3 regions of the Paenibacillus sp. CCS19 genome follow, and region 1 is predicted to be linked to each of the others. Evidence: riboswitches for the same ligand, from Rfam matches in the RefSeq annotation. Region 1 holds a riboswitch; each other region holds the start of a gene.
The links. A riboswitch is a leader RNA that binds a small molecule or an ion and turns the genes downstream of it on or off. The one in region 1 is predicted to bind cyclic di-AMP.

Region 1 (4,213 bases):
GGGTAATGGGAAGAAGAACAGCGACAAGCCGCCGATTCTGCTGCTTGACTCGGAGGGTGGTTTATCGGAAATTTCGGCCCGTTCGGATATTATTCGTTCGCTGACCGGCTTGCATCAGGACAAGCATCGCTGGTATTTCCCAGACGATCTGCTGCGTCCGGTTGCGCATAGGCTCGACGCCCGCATACGCGCGATTTTTGGCTATTAGAACTCGAAGAAAATAAACGTTTTATATATAGGAAGGAGAAAGTAAGACAACATGAACGGAAAAGTTACATTAATTGATACGCATACGCACTTGGACAATCACAAATTCGACAATGACCGTGAGGAAGTTATCGCACGAGCAAGAGAAGCGGGTGTCGAAATTATGGTGAATATCGGGTTTGACCGCGAAACGATTCCGACGACGATGGCATTGGCGGAAAAGCATGATTTTATCTATGCGGCTGTTGGCTGGCACCCTGTTGAGAGCATCCATATGCAGGAGGGAGATCTCGAATGGATCGAGTCGCTGATGTCGCATCCGAAGGTTGTGGCTATCGGTGAAATCGGTCTCGATTACCACTGGGATACTTCACCGAAGGATGTCCAGCATCGCGTATTCCGCGAGCAGATCCGTCTGGCGCGCAAAGTCGGTAAACCGATCGTCATTCATAACCGAGATGCTTCGGAGGACGTCGTACGTATATTGAAGGAAGAGAAGGCGGAAGAGGTCGGAGGCATTATGCACTGCTTCTCCGGCAGCTGGGAAACGGCCAAAGCTTGTCTCGATATGAACTTCTATATTTCGTTCGGCGGACCGGTTTCATTTACCAATGCAAGGGTTCCAAAGGAAGTGCTTTCACGAGTGCCGGACGACCGTCTGCTCATCGAAACGGACTCCCCTTATTTGGCACCGCACCCTTATAGAGGGAAGAGAAATGAGTCCTCCTATGTCGCACTGGTAGCTGATGCCGCTGCGGCAATTAAAGGAATGAGCGTTGAAGAAATTGGATATTTAACGTCTCTAAACGCTAGAAAATGTTTCCGTTTTGATCAATAATGGCTGAAATCGTGAGGAATCGGGACCTTACGCGTGATAAAAGTTGATTTTGTCCCCAAAACCGCTTCTCTTTTCGCTGAATTTCCTTAAATATCGTTTAAATCGTCTTTTATCTGTTCTTTACAATGCATGCGAACACGGGGTATGATTCATTTCAGAACTTACACAATGTATTGGATTTCCAGTAGTACGCTTAATCTCCTAACGGAGAACGGGGGAACCATATGTGGAAATGCTGCACAGTGATTTGTGCGCATGGAAGCATAACCGATGGGGTGAATTTGGAAGCATTGCATAGCGGTCGATCCGCTGCAATGTGACGATAGGGCAACTCTCTTGCCCGAACCCGACAGCTAACCTCGTAAGCGAAATAGAGAGATCAACCTTCGAATCCCACTTTCCATGTTTAGTCGCGACCAAACGGGAAGCCACGAAGCAGATGATCCTCTGTCGATGGCTTCTTTTCTTTTCGAATAAAGAAGTTTACGTCGACATAGGGTTAGCAATGGAGGTGAAGGTGAGAGGGACTGGATAGCATGATTCGTCATGCCAATATACTATAGTCGCGTCAATTGTATCATGCGAAACACTCGACGGCGGGACTTTGAAGGAGGACCGAAGAAGTGGGCGTAATTCCGCAAGAGGACACCCATGGGAAACGATCATCCAGCATGTCATTCGCATTGCGATGGAAGCATGAAAACGTGCGGTTAATCACATTGAGTATAATTATCTCAATCGCTATGACTTTCATGTTATTGGTGTTGTTGTACGGAACGGCTGAGAGAAGCGTCTCCGTAGTAGTGAATGGACAAGAGAGCATCGTGAAAACGAAGCAATGGGTCCTGCAACGCCTACTGGATGAACAAGCTATTACGGTTGGGCCGCATGATAAGGTGTCGATCCCTTTGAATGCAGCGATTAAGGATGGAGATCGTGTCGTCATCGACACGGCGAATCCAGTGACCGTAACAGCTGATGGCAAGACTTGGACTGTGTACACGACCGAGGATACCGTGCAAGCGGCGATCGAGGAATTAAATATTCCGGTTCGTAGCTACGACAAAGTATATCCGGCGCTGACGGCTGACCTGACACCGAACATGGCGGTGAAGGTCGTACGTGTGGAGCGTAAAGTAACGAGCTCCCAGCATACGGTTCCTTTCACGATCGTGAAGCAAGAAGATCCTACCCTTGAGCAGGGTAAGGAGAAGACGGTTAAGAGCGGCACTGATGGTGTCGTTGTGAAACAATTCGAGAGCGTGTACGAGGACGGCAAGCTCGTATCGACAGCGCTCGTCGAGAAAGCCGTACAGCGGCCGGCGGTTAGCCAAGTGGTTGCTGTCGGTACGAAGAAGGCGCAGCCGAAGGTTACGACATTATCGGCCAAGGCTTCGAGCGGCCCGCAGACGGTATCTTTGAAAGGCATTTCCTTCAAGGCGAAGAAAGTGCTGAAGAATGTTACGCTTACGGCCTATTCCGCCGGCGTGAAGTCGACGGGCAAGAGCGCGAACCATCCGCAATACGGCATTACCGCTTCCGGCACGAAAGTGAAGGAAGGACGGACGATTGCCGTTGACCCTAACGTTATTCCGATCGGTTGGTGGGTATACATCGAAGGCATCGGATTCCGTCGTGCGGAGGATAAGGGAAGCGCGGTTAAAGGAAACAAGATCGACGTTTATTACGAGAGCGAAGACTACGCGGAAGAGTTCGGTTCGAAGAAAGGCTATACGGTGTACATCATCGGGCCTAACAAACCGTCCTCCAGCTAGTGGGTGTCGCGTTATCCGATAGCAGTATCAGATATGTATCGTAATTCACAGCCAAATATGCCATCATAAGAAGAGGCGATGCCTCTTCTTTTTGTATGCTCGCGGGAAGGAATGGCGCAAGATGATTAAAGAAATAATTGTGGTTGAAGGCAAAGACGATACGACGGCTATTAAGCGCGCTGTCGAGGCAGATACAATAGAAACCGGCGGCTCTGCGATCGGCGAACAGGTGCTGAAGCGGGTTGAGCTTGCTATGGAACGCCGCGGCGTTATTATTTTTACAGATCCGGATCATGCAGGTGAACGCATTCGGCGTATCGTCGCGCAGCGTGTTCCCGGCTGCAAGCATGCGTTTCTTCCTCAGGAGGAAGCGATGTACAAAGGCGATATCGGTGTCGAAAATGCATCGCCGGAAGCCATTCGCAAAGCGCTGGCTAATGTGCGAACGGAGCAGCTGGCAGGAGAAGGCGGATCGGTCGAAGTAACTTGGGACGATATTATAGAAGCGGGACTTACCGTTCATCCTCAGGCGTCTGAGCGTCGAGAGGTAATTGGCAAGCTGCTCGGAATCGGTTATGCGAACGGCAAAACCTTCTACAAACGATGCGTCAGCTTCCGAATTACGAAGACGGAGTTTATAGAAGCATGGCGGCAAATGGAACAGCAGCTGGAACAGGAGCGTGGCTAGTTAATGAGCAGCAATGAACAGAAGAAGAATACGGCGGTAGAGGTAGCTACCCCTTCGCGGACACGCGATATCGTGAAGAAATACGGCTTCGAGTTCAAGAAGAGTCTTGGACAGAACTTTCTAATCGACCAGAACATCCTGCACAAAATCGTGTCGGCTGCTGAGCTTGATTCGACCAAAGGTGCACTCGAGATTGGACCAGGTATTGGCGCACTCACGCAGCATCTGGCTCAATCGGCTGGCAAGGTGACGGCAGTAGAGATCGACAACCGTCTCATTCCGATTCTGCGCGATACGCTCGCAGGCGAAGATAACGTTGAGGTTATTCATGCGGACGTGCTCAAGCTGGATCTGAATCAGCTGTTCGCAGAGCGCTTCAATGATGTGTCAGGCGTCAGCGTAGTGGCGAATCTACCTTACTACGTGACAACCCCGATTCTTATGAAGCTGCTAGAGGAACGGCTGCCGCTGGAGAATATCGTCGTTATGATCCAGAAGGAAGTTGCAGACCGAATGGCGGCCAAGCCAGGCGGCAAGGATTATGGCAGCTTGAGCGTCGCCGTGCAATATTACTGCGTACCGAGCATCGTATGCATCGTACCGCATACGGTGTTCATCCCGCAGCCCAATGTCGATTCGGCAGTGATCAAGCTGGCGCTGCGGGATAAGCCCGCTGTCGAAACGCCGGACGAGGCGCATTTCTTC
Region 2 (4,213 bases), on a different contig from region 1:
CCTATCCCCACTTAGCACACACCTGCCGAGGTGATATTGTATGTAGACCCAGACTAAGTGTGGTTTACCCACACCTATATGAACACGAACGCTGCTCAGCGTGCGCTAAGCGTGGCCAATCCCCACTTAGCACACACCTGCCGTGGTGATATCGTATATAGAGCGAGGATAAGCGTGGTTTACACGCACCTCAATGCTCGAAAGTACTGCCCAGAGAGATAAGTGTGTGTTTACCTCGCTAACTTCCTCTCCATTGAGATAGTTTCCCCCTCATATGTCGATCTTCAGCGATCATCCGGCTTCCTCGCATCCACAATAAGCGAGACGAAGCCAAGCTTGCCCTCTTGATTGCGGTGGTCATAACGAAGAGAACGGTAGATGAAGCCCTTCTCGGCATCCCACTCCTCGTAATGGAATTGACCATCCTCATCGCAATACTCGAGCAGACGCACCTCGAATCCAGCGGCTTCGAACATGGCGGTCAGCGTCCGATAGTTATGAACGATGCGGTGGCTGGCGGCAGGATGGTCGGCAGGGCCAGGTCCGCCGATTTGCACGATCCGCTGGTAATTCTCATCTGCAAAATACCCGTCCGGCACGGCGCAGCGCACATAACCGCCTGGCTTCAAATATTCGAAGCAGACACGCGCTGCCTGAACGCCTTCTTCGAAGTTGAGATGCTCCCAAACATGTTCGGCTAGTATAGCCGACAGGGAAGCAGACCGGAACTTAGCAGCCCAATCGTCACGCCGCAGCAGATCTAGCTCGGATTGCTGCGTCAGCAGCCAATCCGGATTGTTATTCGAAGCTCCTGCGCCGATTACGACGCGAATGGGTTCAGATGAGGGTGGCATGTGGCGGCGACCTCCTTATTTTTGACAATAGTATAGAAGATGCCATGGTGTACACTGAATGGTCTAATGTGACGAGCGTATGCCATTATGTTACTTCAGGAAGGTGACTTCGCGCACATTGTGACCCTAGTCACGGAATGGTCAAATTTGACGATCTCGTTACTTTCCAACTAGCTGTACCGATCTGGGGGTATAATGTTGGTGCATAGCAATAGGAGGAAGGACGGATGGCAATGAAATCGACAAGATGGCTGACGATTGCAGTTATATTGGTACTCGTATGGGGCTTGGCAGGATGCGGAGCGGCAGCGCAGGAAGGGGAAGTCGATCCGAAGGATGTGACGGTCGAGTTCGCGAGCGATCCGGCGGTAGTGAAGGCCAATGAGGCGGTCAAGCTGATCGTACAGACGACGGGACTGAGCGCTGATATAACGCCAGATATTCAGGTCGACATTCGCAAGCCGGATAACAAAGGACTGCCTGAATATGTGAAGACGACCGAGGCAGGGGATGGTCAGTATGTAACGAATTATACGTTTGAAGCGCCGGGAACCTATACGATCTATCTTCATGTGATGCAAGGCGAACTTCATATCACGAAGAAGAAAAAACTCGATGTGCAATAACTGTACGGTCGACTGAATTGTGTGACAATATGCGCAAGCACGAGATAATGACAGCTCTAGCTTAAATAATCGACAAGACACACCATAGCAAGCGTTTACATTCTTGCAGCTACAATCATTCTTATCTTTTTTGCCCCAAAACGCGATTTTACAGCAATAGGTGATGGCGTTATGATTAGCGCATCACATATTCGCTGAATTTCTGAAAGGAAAACGGGGGAACCAACGGCGCTCATGCAGCATAATGGCGCCCGGGGTGAATCGGTGTTCACGCACCGTAGGGCGACTTCAACCGCCCGAATCCGACAGCTAACCTCGTAAGCGTTGTTGAGGGGGGACACGACTTCGGTTATTGATAACCGCAAGGAGAAGCCTTGCGGTTTTTTGCTGCGCAAAAATAGAGAAATGCAAGAAAGTCGTGGGGGGATTGCTCGTGATTGCAAGTCTAAAACGCGTCATAATCGGACGCCCGCTCAAGTCGACCGAGCTCGGCGAACAGCGGTTGAACAAAACGAAAGCTTTGGCTATCCTGTCATCGGACGCGTTGTCGTCGGTGGCTTATGGCCCTGAACAAATATTAATCGCACTCGTTGCGGTTAGTATGACCGCTTTCTGGTATTCGATTCCGATCGGCATCGGCGTTCTGGTGCTGTTGACCGCACTTATTTTATCGTATCGGCAAATTATATTCGCTTATCCGCATGGCGGCGGCGCTTATGTCGTCTCGAAGCAAAATCTCGGCAAATACCCAGGGCTGGTGGCGGGCGTATCGCTGCTGGTCGATTATATTCTGACTGTTGCGGTTAGTGTGTCGGCAGGTACAGATGCGATTACATCGGCGTTCCCGAGTTTGCACGAACACACCGTTCTAATAGCTATCATATTCGTTCTGCTCATCACGCTGCTCAATCTGCGCGGCGTAACGGAATCCGCGTCCATTCTGGCGTATCCGGTTTATCTGTTCGTGCTGGCGCTGTTCATTCTGATCGGGGCGGGCTTGTACAATATCGCAACGGGCGGCGTGGCGCCTGAGCTTCATGCGCCGATGGGCACGCATGTCGCGGGAATCAGCTTGTTCCTGCTGCTCAAGGCATTCGCATCCGGCAGCTCGGCGTTGACGGGCGTCGAGGCGATCTCGAACGCGATCCCGAACTTCAAGTCGCCGGAGCCGAACAATGCGGCGAAGACGTTGTCCGCAATGGGTGTGCTGCTGGCTGTGTTGTTTGCGGGTATCGTCTTCCTGGCTTACTACTACGGCATTTCGCCGAAGGCTGAAGTCACCGTCGTGTCGCAGATTGCGGAGGATACGTTCGGACGTCATTTCATGTACTTCTTCATCCAAGGCACAACGGCACTCATTCTGGTGCTTGCGGCGAATACGGGCTACTCGGCGTTCCCGCTGTTGGCGGTCAACCTTGCCAAAGATAAGTTCATTCCGCGCATGTTCACGGCTCGGGGCGACCGTCTTGGTTACTCCAACGGCATTATTAGCTTGGCCGTACTGTCGATCCTGCTGATCATCCTGTTCAAAGGGCAGACGGATCAATTGATTCCGCTCTATGCGGTTGGCGTATTCATTCCGTTCACGTTGTCGCAGACAGGGATGATGGTGAAGTGGATTCGCGAGAAGCCGAAAGGCTGGGTGACGAAGCTGACGATTAACGGCGTCGGCGCGCTGATCAGCTTTACGGTGTCGATTATTTTCTTCCTGACGAAGTTCTCGCATGTATGGCCGATTCTCATCTTCCTGCCGGTGCTTATCTTCGTTCTGCATCGCATCAACAAGCACTATGAAGCGATTGGCGAACAGCTGAGCCGCGCGACGAGCGAACCGGTCTTGCCGATTGAAGGCAATGTCATCATTCTTCCGGTATCGGGCATTACGCATGTCGTGGAGCAATCGCTCAAATATGCCAAATCGCTGGGGCCGGCACAGATCATTGCCGTCTATATCCCGTTCGAGCGGGATGAGGAAGCGATCTTCGAGCGCAAATGGGAGGACTTCATGCCGGATGTTCGACTCGTTACGCTGCATTCTCCATATCGGAGCATCGTTCAACCGCTGCTGAAGTTCGTTGATACGGTTGAGCGGAAGGCGAAGGAATCGAATCATCAGGTAACGGTCATCATTCCGCAGTTCATACCGAAGAAAGGCTGGCACAACATCCTGCACAACCAGACCAGCTTCTATCTGCGCACTCGGCTGCTGTACCACTCCAGCGTCGTCCTTACGACGGTGCCTTATCATTTGAAAAAGTAAGCTCTTGTTACGATCAACTAACCATACACAAGGCCATCCTTTATCGAAGGATGGCCTTGTTGCGTTTATCGTTGCCTTTCAATCAGATTGTCCAGGAAGAGTGGAGAAAGCCTGTTTGCCAACCTCATACATGGAACTCGTTGACATACAAGTTTGCTAATGATACTATATCGATGTACGATATATCGATAGTAGATATAACGTACGTCAATATATAGGTGAACGATCTACTATACGGTAGACCATTGCATTGAACGCTATGAATAAGAGGTGAGGGCATGAAGGATTCCGTGCAGGATTTGCTTCCGCTGACGGAGGCGTATTTTTATATACTGGTTACTTTGTATCGAGCGGACGCACACGGTTATGCCATGATGCAGGATGTTGAGCAGATGAGCGGCGGCCGCGTAAGGATCGGAGCGGGGACGTTGTATACGGCGCTTAGTACGCTGCAGAAGAAAGGACTTATTGAT
Region 3 (4,213 bases), on a different contig from region 1:
CTACTCGCTTGAACGCACGGTCGTCCATGAGATCGGACATCAGTATTGGTACGGCATGGTCGCTTCCAATGAGTTCGAGGAGGCTTGGCTCGACGAGGGCTTCACTTCATATGCCGAGGACAAAGTGATGGAAACCGAATACGGCGTACTGCCGAACCTTGCGCTGGAATCCAGCTATATGACCGACCCTGCGCCGCTGAAGCAGCTGTCTTGGAGCTACCACAGCCACGATCATTATGCGGAAAATGTGTACATGCGCGCCAAGCTCGTGCTTGTCGGCATCGAGAAGCTCGTCGGCGATCGAACGATGCAGAAGATTATGCGCACCTACTTCCAGAAATATAAATTCGGCCATCCGTCCACTGCCGATTTCGAACGTGTGGTGGAACAGGTAACGAAGACGAAGTGGAGCGACTACTTCCGTCAATATGTATACGGCGATCTGATGGCTGACTTCGCGGTTGAGAGCATCGATGTGCATACCGTTCGCCAGCCGGATGATACGGTTCAATACGAATCGATCGTTCAGGTGCGCAGTTTAGGCGGCAGCTACGGCCCTGTCCCGGTCAAGTTCCAGTTCACAGACGGCACGACAGTCACACGCAGCTGGAATGGCAATGAGAACACGATGCAGTTCAAGTTTGTTCACTCAGCCCCGCTAGATTGGGCAGCTGTCGATCCTCAGAATACGAATGTGCTCGACAATCGACATTTCAACAACTATTTGAAAGCCGAGCTGCCGGATCAGACGAAGGCACGCTGGAGCCTCGGCGCCGCGAAGCTGCTTGACAGCCTCATTGGCGCACTCGGCTGGTAGAGAGGAACGATTCGTATGAAGCAGCATTTGAAAACCGGCTGGTCGCTGACGGTCCGTCATCTATACGTGATTATCGTACTATTCGTCTATCAGCTGCTATGGGGCTTCTTCCTGTACCGTCTTGTGGACGGCATCGTTATCCCGCTTCTGCGCCGTTATCCCGGCAGCGGGATGCCTGCCTCCGCCGCTCGGTTATACTTGTATGAAGCGGAATTCCGTCTCATGAAGACGGATCTCATTCAGCCTTATCTATGGACATTCGCCGGTTTAATCGTGCTTCGCATGCTGCTGACGCCGCTGCTTAATGCAGGGTTGTTCCATTCCCTGCATCACGCTTCGACCGAGCAGGGGACCCGCTTCCTGCAAGGTGTGCGCCGCGGCTGGCTGCCGATGACGATGCTCTATTGGATCGAGACGCTGCTCGCACTGGCGCCTGGCTACTGGCTGCTGCCCCGCGCACTGTCGGCGACTCTTGCCGGCTCTTCTGTGAAGAGCATCATCATCGAGCTGCTGCCCGCCGCTTGCGGCTGGCTTGCATGGGGCATTCTGCTTCACCTGCTGTTCCTTGCCATGCAGCTTGGCTCCGCCTCAGGCAGCGGGGCATTCAACGGCTTATGGCGGGCACTAAGGCATTTCATTCCCTACTTCGGATTATCGCTGCTTATGTGGTGCGGAGTTGGCGCTGCGGGGCTGCTCGTCTCCTCCGCTTCGATGGTCTGGGCAGGCTTCCTCGCTATCTTAGTACACCAAGGCTACCGATTCGTGAAGACGATGCTCAAAGTGTGGACGATCGCCGCTCAATATGACTGTCTCCAATCTCGCTCCCAACCATAAGCTGACAAGCCCGTAAGTCGACAGGTTTCGAGTTTATTCCCTCATTCTTAAGTAGGACCGCGCCTATGAAAGCGCGGTCTTTTTTCGTGTTTTCCGGCCCTAAAATGAGAGAATCTCTCATAAACCAAGCAAAACTCCCCTATATTCATGAGAATTATTAGAAATTCGACACGCAGGAAGGATTTTCTTCAAAAAGTACGAATTATATTCCCCTGTACAATCAAACACTGCCGAATTTCCGTGTACGAAAACGGGGGAACCATTCTTGGGTGAATTGATCCCGACCAATCATGTCCGTTGGACAGGCTGGCCTGAGGGAATCATAGGGGACCTTCAACCGAACCCCACAGCTAACCTCGTAGGCAATGGAAGGAGCACTTTAACGTGCGCAACAAGATAGCAGCAATTTTCCTGGGTCTCGCACTTCTTCTTGCTTTCCAAGCGGGAAGCGCTTTCGCGGACTCGAAGCTCGACACAGTAGTTGATAGCGTTTACGGCACGCCGTACAAGACAGCTGGCACGACGTCCAAAGGCTTCGACTGCTCCGGCTTCACGATGTATGTATTTAAGCAGTTCGGTATTTCTTTGCCTCATTCGTCCTATGATCAAAGCAAGCTTGGCCAGAAAGTTGCCAAGGACGACCTGCGTGCAGGAGATCTCGTATTCTTCAATACGAGCGGCAAGGGCGTTTCCCACGTCGGCATTTATGTTGGCGATGGCAAATTCGCTCACGCTTCCTCCTCCAAAGGCGTTACAATCAGCAGCCTAAGCGACTCCTATTATGTAAAGCGTTACCTGAGCGCACGCCGCGTCATGAACGCTACATCCTATGAGAAGTATGCCGATGATCCGTCCGACCAAGCCGATGGCGGTCCAGACGTAGACTAAGAAGCACAGCTGCATGATATGCATGGTTCGCCATGCCAACAACAAAACCCGCTCGGGATCGAGCGGGTTTTGTTGTTTATTGCAAGTCGACCGTGGAGGTGCCGCCGCCACGTTAGCCTCGCATGACAGGACACATTTATGTATTCTAACTCTCTGCAGCTCGCCATTCGCACACTTTAACGCACTTTTTTGTTCTCTAACCTGCCGCCATCCGCCTCCGACGCCCGATAGCGCACACATTAATGTACTCTAACTCCCCTCCGCTCGCCGTCCGCAAACTTTAGCATACATTTATATACGCTGGTCTCATGAAATAAACAACCACGTTGTTATTTCTACTATTCTTTTCCCCGAATTTACTTTACTATTTCATATATTATGGAATTCTTATCATTCCACTGGTGATGATTTGCAGTCTGAGCAGACAACGGAGAGGGGTCATCCGATGAGCTTCATTGAAATTCGTCAGCTGACGAAGCAGTTTCGACAAGCGGTGAAAGAGCCTGGTTTAGCAGGAGCGGTCAAGCACCTGTTCTCCCAGAAGTATGTCGATAAAACGGCTGTCGCAGGCATTAACCTCGACATTGAGGAAGGCGAGACGGTCGCTTATGTCGGCCCGAACGGTGCAGGCAAGTCGACAACAATCAAGATGTTGACCGGCATTCTCATCCCAAGTTCCGGCACCATCAGCGTCGGCGGCATTGATCCGTATCGCAACCGAATGGAGAATGCACGTACAATCGGCGCCGTGTTCGGTCAGCGAACGCAGTTGTGGTGGGATATTCCGATCTCCGAAACGTTCTCGCTGTTGAAAGATATTTATGAGATTCCAGAAGCGCTGTACAAACGCAACCTGGATCAATTCATCGAGCTGCTCGGCATGGAGGATTTCCTCCACCTGACCGCTCGCAAGCTGTCGCTCGGTCAGCGGATGCGCGCCGATCTGGCCGCTGCACTTCTGCATAATCCGCGCACTGTCTACCTTGACGAGCCGACGATCGGTCTCGACATTGCCGTGAAGCAGCGCATACGCGAATTTATCCGTTCATCCAACAAAGAACGCGGGACGACCGTCATGCTGACTACGCACGACCTCGGCGACATCGAAGACCTGTGCAACCGTCTCGTCATTATCGACCAAGGCAGCCTCATCTACGATGGCACGCTTGCTGCGGTGAAAGACCGTTTCGCCCGCGAGCGGGTCATTCACTTCCAGCTGGAGAGCGCCGACCTGCCTGCGCTTCGCGAAGCGCTGGACCGTATGCCGAAGGTAACGGCAGAGAAGTTGGAACGGCAGCATGTATCGCTGCGATTCGACCGCTTCCACATTACAGCGAGCGAAGTCGCTTCTGCCGTCATGCGCTGCGGGGAAGTCGTCGACTTCCGGATCGACGAACCTGGCATCGAGCATGTCATCAAGCAAGTATACGAGGGCCACATCTCCCTCGACGAGCAGCAAGGAAGCAAACAAACAGCCGCTGGAAGGGAGGCGAACCGTCGATGAACGCATGGCTTCGGCTTCCACGTTCATGGCGGGCCTATACGGGCATTGCGACCCGAGCGATGCAGAACACGCTGGCCTACCGGCTATCCTACGTCGTCAACTTTGCATCCAGCTTCGTTCTGCTTATCGCCATGTACGCATTATGGAACGCGATTTATGCCGGACGCGAG

Region 2: it holds a riboswitch for cyclic di-AMP, as region 1 does, so the genes downstream of both, SBI19_RS17235 (APC family permease) here and SBI19_RS23280 (resuscitation-promoting factor) in region 1, are expected to answer to the same signal.
Region 3: it holds a riboswitch for cyclic di-AMP, as region 1 does, so the genes downstream of both, SBI19_RS04630 (C40 family peptidase) here and SBI19_RS23280 (resuscitation-promoting factor) in region 1, are expected to answer to the same signal.

The regions. Positions count from the first base shown of each region.
Region 1 is NZ_BTCK01000042.1:42,304-46,516, reverse strand. Features, by position in the region: gene SBI19_RS23290 (HD domain-containing protein) at 1-208, shown strand, start outside; gene SBI19_RS23285 (TatD family hydrolase) at 260-1,045, shown strand; cyclic di-AMP (ydaO/yuaA leader) riboswitch at 1,226-1,428, shown strand; gene SBI19_RS23280 (resuscitation-promoting factor) at 1,669-2,820, shown strand; gene rnmV (ribonuclease M5) at 2,942-3,508, shown strand; gene rsmA (16S rRNA (adenine(1518)-N(6)/adenine(1519)-N(6))-dimethyltransferase RsmA) at 3,512-4,213, shown strand, end outside.
Region 2 is NZ_BTCK01000024.1:89,156-93,368, forward strand. Features, by position in the region: gene SBI19_RS17225 (class I SAM-dependent methyltransferase) at 285-854, opposite strand; gene SBI19_RS17230 (FixH family protein) at 1,082-1,480, shown strand; cyclic di-AMP (ydaO/yuaA leader) riboswitch at 1,663-1,819, shown strand; gene SBI19_RS17235 (APC family permease) at 1,914-3,740, shown strand; gene SBI19_RS17240 (PadR family transcriptional regulator) at 4,019-4,213, shown strand, end outside.
Region 3 is NZ_BTCK01000003.1:229,643-233,855, reverse strand. Features, by position in the region: gene SBI19_RS04640 (M1 family metallopeptidase) at 1-817, shown strand, start outside; gene SBI19_RS04635 (hypothetical protein) at 833-1,651, shown strand; cyclic di-AMP (ydaO/yuaA leader) riboswitch at 1,870-2,031, shown strand; gene SBI19_RS04630 (C40 family peptidase) at 2,036-2,539, shown strand; gene SBI19_RS04625 (ABC transporter ATP-binding protein) at 2,985-4,043, shown strand; gene SBI19_RS04620 (ABC transporter permease) at 4,040-4,213, shown strand, end outside.